2 regions of the Paenibacillus sp. FSL H8-0332 genome follow, and region 2 is predicted to be linked to the other one. Evidence: predicted binding sites of a transcription regulator. Region 2 holds the regulator's gene; the other holds the start of a gene.

Region 1 (3,414 bases), 3.6 Mb from region 2:
ATCGTCTGTTCAAAATGAGCCGTAACCGAGACAAGCATCGCCTTCTCATCTTCCGTCAGCCGGTAGCTGCCTGCGGTATCGGCATTATCCTGATCCTCACCCGCCGTACGTCCAATAACCACAACCGCTTTGGCTGACTGGCTTCGTGCTTGCTTCACCAGCTCGTCCGTAAGCGGCATTTCCTTCTGGTTCCACGGCTCCGCAGCCCATACCTTGCCGCCGTCATCGAACGGGTTAAGCCCGATCCAGGCCTCGTAGGCTGCAGCCAGCTCTTCATTCACGCTAATGTTCTTCTTGCTGCGCAGTCCATCCAGCAGATTCGTCGTATATGCAACGTGAACGCTACCGCCCGATCCTGTACCGCTGCGGTAGTAATTCACCTGTATTCTGCCAAAAACAGCAACGCTCTCACCGTTACCCAGCGGGAGCACCTGTCCCTCATTCTTCAGCAGTACCGCACCTTCTGCGGCTACCGTCCGGCTAAATTCTGCAAAACCCTCTAACGGCACTCCAATGTTCTGTGTACTCAATTGGTTTCCTCCTGTATGTTCATTTCCCATGCTGTGGGTTGATTCTATAGATAACGCCCTCCCAATAGGGATGTACGTTACCTTGAATCTGTATGGTCCTTCATATAGCATATCCTTCTAAGGATATAAGCTCCAGCCATATTATTCAAGCACCGCTTGCCGGATTGCCGGGATGCGCATCTGTCTGCATAAATTTTTTTAGTGAAAAAGACAATACTAAAATAAAAAGACACCTGTGCGGGCGTCTTTCAAGCCTGTTCCTATGCAATCCGCTCCGCCTGAAGAGATACGGCCGGATCTTCTATTTATTTTATCTGCGGCGGCGGCCCTTCATCATGCGGTTGTACATAATAAGAGCAGCAACGATCATACCCAGCATGGCTACACTGCCTGCCGATTCCTGCGACATGCCGAACATAAGGCAAATACTTGTCACTAACTGTCTTGTCAGCAGCGCAACCGCAATCAGCATGATGGGCCGCCATATGTTATATCCTCTCACTTCAGCAACACTCCTAACCCTATTTTCAATAACCGTATGATTCCTCATTCCATGAACCATCAATTTCTATTATAGCACAAGAAGGAATGCGCATACATTTTGCAGGCGGCCAGGGAGGCGGTTTATGCTTTTGACAAGAACGTATGTTCGGTATATAATGCACTCATATGAGGGGGATTGAGACCGTGGATGTAATGGAGAAACTAGAGATTCTGACCGCTTCTGCCAAATACGATGTGGCCTGCACTTCAAGCGGTTCTGACCGCAAGGGCCAGGCCGGGACGCTCGGCAACACCTCCGCGATGGGCATCTGTCACAGCTTCGCGGCGGACGGGCGCTGTATCTCACTGCTGAAGGTGCTAATGACTAACGGTTGTGTATATGATTGTGCCTATTGCATCAACCGCAAATCTAACCCCATTCGCCGGGCAGCCTTCACCCCCGAAGAGATCGCAGATATCACCATGCAATTCTACCGCCGTAATTATATAGAAGGACTATTTCTCAGCTCAGGTATTATGCGCAATCCGGACTACACCACCGAGCAGTTAATCGCCGCACTTGAGCTGCTGCGCAATGTCTATCATTTCAACGGTTATATTCATGTAAAAGCCATCCCTGGAGCAGACGAAGCCCTGCTGTCCAGACTGGGTCTGCTCGCCGACCGCATGAGCGTCAACATCGAGCTGCCCTCGCAGGAGAGTCTCGGACGCCTCGCCCCCGATAAGAGCAAGGTGTCCATCCTGAAGCCGATGGGGCTGATCACAAGCCGGATCAAGGAGAACCGCTCCGATATCGTCCGGTATAATCACGCACCCCGCTTCGCTCCGGCTGGACAGAGCACCCAAATGATCGTGGGGGCAACGCCCGATACCGATTACCAGATCCTTAATCTGACGGAAGGCTTATACCGCAAATATGCACTCAAACGTGTGTTTTTCTCTGCCTACACCCCTGTAGTAGAGGACTCCCTCCTACCCGCCCTAGACACCAAGCCGCCGCTGCTGCGGGAACACCGGCTCTATCAAGCCGATTGGCTGCTGCGCTTCTACGGCTTCAAGGCGAATGAATTATTGGATGAGGCCGTGCCGAACTTCAACCCGCTGCTGGACCCCAAATGCAGCTGGGCCGTTAACCACCGGGAGCAATTTCCCGTTGAGATCAACCGCGCCCCGTACGAAATGCTGCTGCGTGTACCCGGCATCGGCGTAAGAAGTGCACAGCGGATCGTTAAGGCCAGACGGGCCGGATCGCTAGATTTCCATGCGCTGAAGAAGCTGGGAGTGGTCCTCAAGCGTGCCCAGTTCTTCATCACCTGCAAAGACAAACCGCTGGAAGGGCTGAAGGTAAGCGAGCATACGCTGCTTCGCTCACTCATGTCCGGGCAGGAACTGGCACCTAATCAGCCGCCGCAAGTTGAGCAGTTAACCCTATTTGACGACTTCAACCTGTCAGCACTACCGGCAGCAGATGGTTGGAACCTGCTCAAGAAGGGGGCGAAGGCCTGATGTTCAAGCCGTCCGCACTGGCGTACACCTATGACGGAAGCTTCGAGGGTCTGTTGTGTTGTGTATTTGAGAGCTATGCCTGGAAGGAGATTCCGCTGGCGATTCATGCTGAGGGTGGGGAAGTAGACCTGTTGCTGGAAGCGAAATGGATTGAGACCGACAAGGACAAGGCAGCGCGGGTACTGAAGTCCCTGCCGCTGCGGATCAGCCGCGAAGCCGAGGAGCTGGTGCGTCTGGGCTTCTGGAGCTCCGCCCCCGATAAAGAAATGCTGCTGCTGAACTTCCTGTATCTTGGCTTCCGGCATGGCCGCAAGGTCATGAATATGCTGGCCGATGACACCGTTAATAGTCTGATGAAGGCCGTTCAGCAGCTCCGGCATGAAGCGCATCTGTATACAGGCTTCGTCCGCTTCTCTGTATACGGCCCGGTCATGGCTGCAGTTATTGAGCCGCAGGGCTATGTGCTTCCTGTGATTCAGGAGCACTTCTGCGACCGGTTCCAGGGGGAGAGCTTCATGATCTATGATCAGACGCACGGGGCTGCGCTGATTCATGAGCCCGGGCGGGAGGCCATCGTACCGTTAAGCGGGTGGACCCCGCCCGAGCCCGATGAGACGGAGGAAGCGTACCGCCGCTTATGGACCGGCTTCTATAATGCCATCGGCATCAAGGAGCGCCGCAACGACCGGCTGCGTTCCTCCTTAATGCCGAAGCGCTACTGGAAGCATATGGTGGAGATGAACGGGAGGGGCGGTGTGCCTGTACTTACCACGGGGCAGCGGAAAAAGGCATTGCAGCCGGAGGATTCAAGGACAGCCGGTTCCCTCCCCGCTGCTTTTAACCCCCAGTTGACAGAATTCTCCCATCTTCTTTA
Region 2 (3,414 bases):
CGGTAGCCTTCGTGCTGGAAGCATAAATGGAATCCTTCCCCTGCTTCTTTCTTTGCTGGTTAATTTGCTTTGTGTTGCGTTGAACCATTCTTTCCCAAGAACGGGCCATGTGAGTTCCCCCTAGTCATCCTGTATTATCTATGAAAAGGCAACAGGCTAATGCTTAAGTCCGTTATTGCCTTCTTCATGCTCCGGATTGTCCACAATTTCGATGGTATTAAGCTGGGCCCGAAAGTTGCTGCGGATATTCCCCAGGTAAATCTCACGGAGCTTGGCACGTTCGGCCAATTCCTCTTCATTCAGGCCGCCGTTCTTAGCTTTGCGTGCCAGTTCATTGATGCGTGCGACCAATTCGTCAATATTCAATACGTTTCCCTCCCTCTAAATTCATTTTAACTTTGCCATGAGAAAAAGAGCTTGTCAAGGTCTACCCCCTGAAAGCTCTTTGAGTCGATCATTAGTCTGCTTCATTCCTTCAGTATAAAGGTAAAATCAGAATATCTCCGGCCTTAATGACGCTGTTCTCCAAATGATTCGTCTTCATTATTCCTTCTATATATACGGCTGTCTTCATGTCCTCAGGCTTGTTACTTAACGCAAGGCTCCATAAGGTATCCCCTCGTTCGACTACGATCCGCTTATCTGGCTTCATGGAAGAGACCGAACCGGCAAAAACATTCCCCACCACAGTGAATCCCGAAATAACAAGCATCAGCACCAGAACCATCTTCATCAGGCTGACCTGACGGAATAGTGATGATAGCGCAGCGAGACTATGAAGAATCGCATCCTTGATCTTGGTTACATAATTATGAGCAGTTGGATTACCGGGAGCGGACACCTTGATATCCTCATTATTATAGATGCTGTTGTATGTACTATACTTTAACATGATCATCATCCTCCAAACACATGTTCTTGCTTTCGAAAATAATATAACACGAACATGTGTTTCGATCAATAGTTTTTTCGGAACGTTTGTTCTCTTTATTTTCACTCTCTTATTTTCCTCATTTTAGAACTTATGTTTGTACGAACGGAAGTTCTATGTTATAATTTTCCCAAACATAGTATATGGGGTTGATTCCGATGTCAAAGATTTCTAGTCGTCAGCTGGCGATCCTGGAATTTATACGTAATGAAGTCCGCAGCAAGGGTTATCCTCCGTCCGTCCGCGAGATTGGCGAGGCTGTCGGCCTGGCCTCCAGCTCTACCGTGCATGGTCACTTGGACCGGCTTGAGAAGAAGGGCCTGATCCGGCGCGACCCTACGAAACCGCGTGCCATTGAGTTACTCGGGCAGGAAGATTCAGAGAATGTGCATCAATTCGTCCAGACCGTCACCCGCATCCCGGTAGTGGGTAAGGTTACAGCTGGTGTTCCTATTACAGCTACAGAGAATATTGAGGATTACTTCCCATTGCCTGCTCATTATGTAGGCGATAACAAGGTATTTATGCTATCTGTCCTTGGTGACAGTATGGTGGATGCCGGAATTATGAACGGGGATTATGTCATCGTGCGCCAGCAGCAGACTGCCGACAACGGCGATATTGTTGTAGCGATGACCGAAGAAGATGAAGCAACTGTTAAGACCTTCTACAAGGAACGGGATCATATCAGGCTGCAGCCGGAGAATCCGGCGTACGAGCCTCTTCGCCTTAACCGCGTTACGATTTTGGGACGGGTCATCGGATTATTCCGCGATATCCACTAATCTACTCCCCGCTTCAGAACAGGCTGCTCCGCACCATGCGAAGCAGCCTGTTTTCTGTTTATTTCACTTAGCGTAGTGGCAAAAAAGCCGTATGCAAACATTTGTTCGCATACGGCTTTTTTGCCACTTTTTCTGTGAACCGCTGTACGGCTCCGCACATATCCTGATATTAAAGGAGTGCTGATCTGTATGCCCAATTATCGAATTATCATCGATCTGTCACAGCGTATGCTGTACCTGCTGGATAATGACGTTGTCACCAGAGGCTTCCCTGTCGGCATCGGCAAAATGTTAACCGTCTCGCCAGTAGGCGAGTACACCATCATTAACAAGCAGCCCAATCCGGGCGGCCCGTTCGGTGCCTTTTGGATGGGTCTGTCCAAGCCGCATTACGGCATACACGGAACCAACGACCCGTCCTCCATCGGCCACATGGTCTCTCACGGCTGTATCCGTATGTATAACGCAGATGTTCTGGCTCTGGCCGCCACCGTACCTATCGGCACGCGTGTTACGATTAGAGAATAGACCGCAGCTGCAACCTGCTGCTCCCGGATCTCACGACAAAAACACCCCCGAAGGGGTGTCTTGTACGCATCATCTCAGCCACCAGGGCGGATACAGATTACAGCAGCACACTCCGTAACAAGCGAATGGCAGCTGTATTCAGGCGAATGGCTTCACGGATGGAGGCTCTGGCCGCCAATAGCTCTCTTCTGGCCCGCGAACCTCTAGGCACACTGCGCAGATTCTCATTGATTTCTTCAAGCCGCTCCAGCAGGATCGCTCTCTGGGTAAGCAGCACATTAATGGCTCTGCGGATTCTGTTGCGTTCTCTTTGGGTCATCTTAACACCTCTTTTACACTTGGATAGTATAAGAGATGCTGAATGTACCGTAGAAGATTGTGTGATTCGGCAGTAATGTTAGGAGCAGCGGTTAGCGGGCAGCGAATCTGCTCACTTCTTGTTCAATCGTACCCGGAATTCAAATTCATCGCGTCTATAAGTCATTCCGGCCAGCACTATGTACTCCGGTGTCCATTTCTGTACAGGTCCGGCATAATCAGCAATCACATGCGGTTTGCCATCAACCAGCTGAACGACGTAGACCTGTACCTGTGCCAGTGCGGCAGCGAATAGATCAGCATCACTGGACAGTACTTTATAAGCCGTATTCAACTTCGTTCCTCCTTGTTCCACAACCATGATATAAAGATTCCGCAACAATCTATTTAATTATACCGGGTTATGGAACAATATGTAAACCATATTTACAGCTTGATAAAAAGGATTTTGAACAATCCAATATATTTCTTAGTAGCCCCGCCATCCCCGCTAAAAAAATCGGTATTCTTAAGGTCCGGCACACTGAATACAGAGAATAAAATGTAGTTATCCCTCTCAGTCAATGACTCAACTACAGGCTGGGCTACCAGCTTGGTAATTCCGTCGCCTATTTCCTGATCAAGCGTATTCTCCAGATTCTTTACAGAATATTCACTGAATGCTTCCTTCCCCGGATTCGTAACAGCCATCACAACCAGAACAACAAGGATAAGGACCAGTAACGATTTACCGCCCGATCTTCTGCGGACTCTGCGTGCAGGACTCGGCGTATCATAACGCGAATTCATTCTTTTCCCCCTCAACTACAGAATATACAGCATCTCTTGCAACATGACCCCCAGTGGATTCAT

The links. The regulator LexA, encoded in region 2, represses DNA repair genes until DNA is damaged. The targets are predictions, from matches to a motif close to CGAACATATGTTCG.
Region 1: the regulator LexA is predicted to act here: its motif matches at 1,169-1,182, upstream of NST43_RS32570 (putative DNA modification/repair radical SAM protein).

What each region holds. Positions count from the first base shown of each region.
Region 1 covers NZ_CP150145.1:7,420,905-7,424,318, reverse strand. Annotated here, with positions in the region: gene NST43_RS32580 (glycoside hydrolase family 3 C-terminal domain-containing protein) at 1-530, opposite strand, end outside; gene NST43_RS32575 (hypothetical protein) at 841-1,032, opposite strand; gene NST43_RS32570 (putative DNA modification/repair radical SAM protein) at 1,227-2,540, shown strand; gene NST43_RS32565 (TIGR03915 family putative DNA repair protein) at 2,540-3,414, shown strand, end outside.
Region 2 covers NZ_CP150145.1:3,791,214-3,794,627, forward strand. Annotated here, with positions in the region: gene NST43_RS16335 (hypothetical protein) at 1-109, opposite strand, end outside; gene NST43_RS16340 (DUF896 domain-containing protein) at 157-366, opposite strand; gene NST43_RS16345 (LysM peptidoglycan-binding domain-containing protein) at 476-892, opposite strand; gene lexA (transcriptional repressor LexA) at 1,090-1,716, shown strand; gene NST43_RS16355 (L,D-transpeptidase) at 1,906-2,244, shown strand; gene NST43_RS16360 (hypothetical protein) at 2,342-2,563, opposite strand; gene NST43_RS16365 (hypothetical protein) at 2,675-2,896, opposite strand; gene NST43_RS16370 (DUF4359 domain-containing protein) at 2,989-3,351, opposite strand; gene NST43_RS16375 (hypothetical protein) at 3,367-3,414, opposite strand, start outside.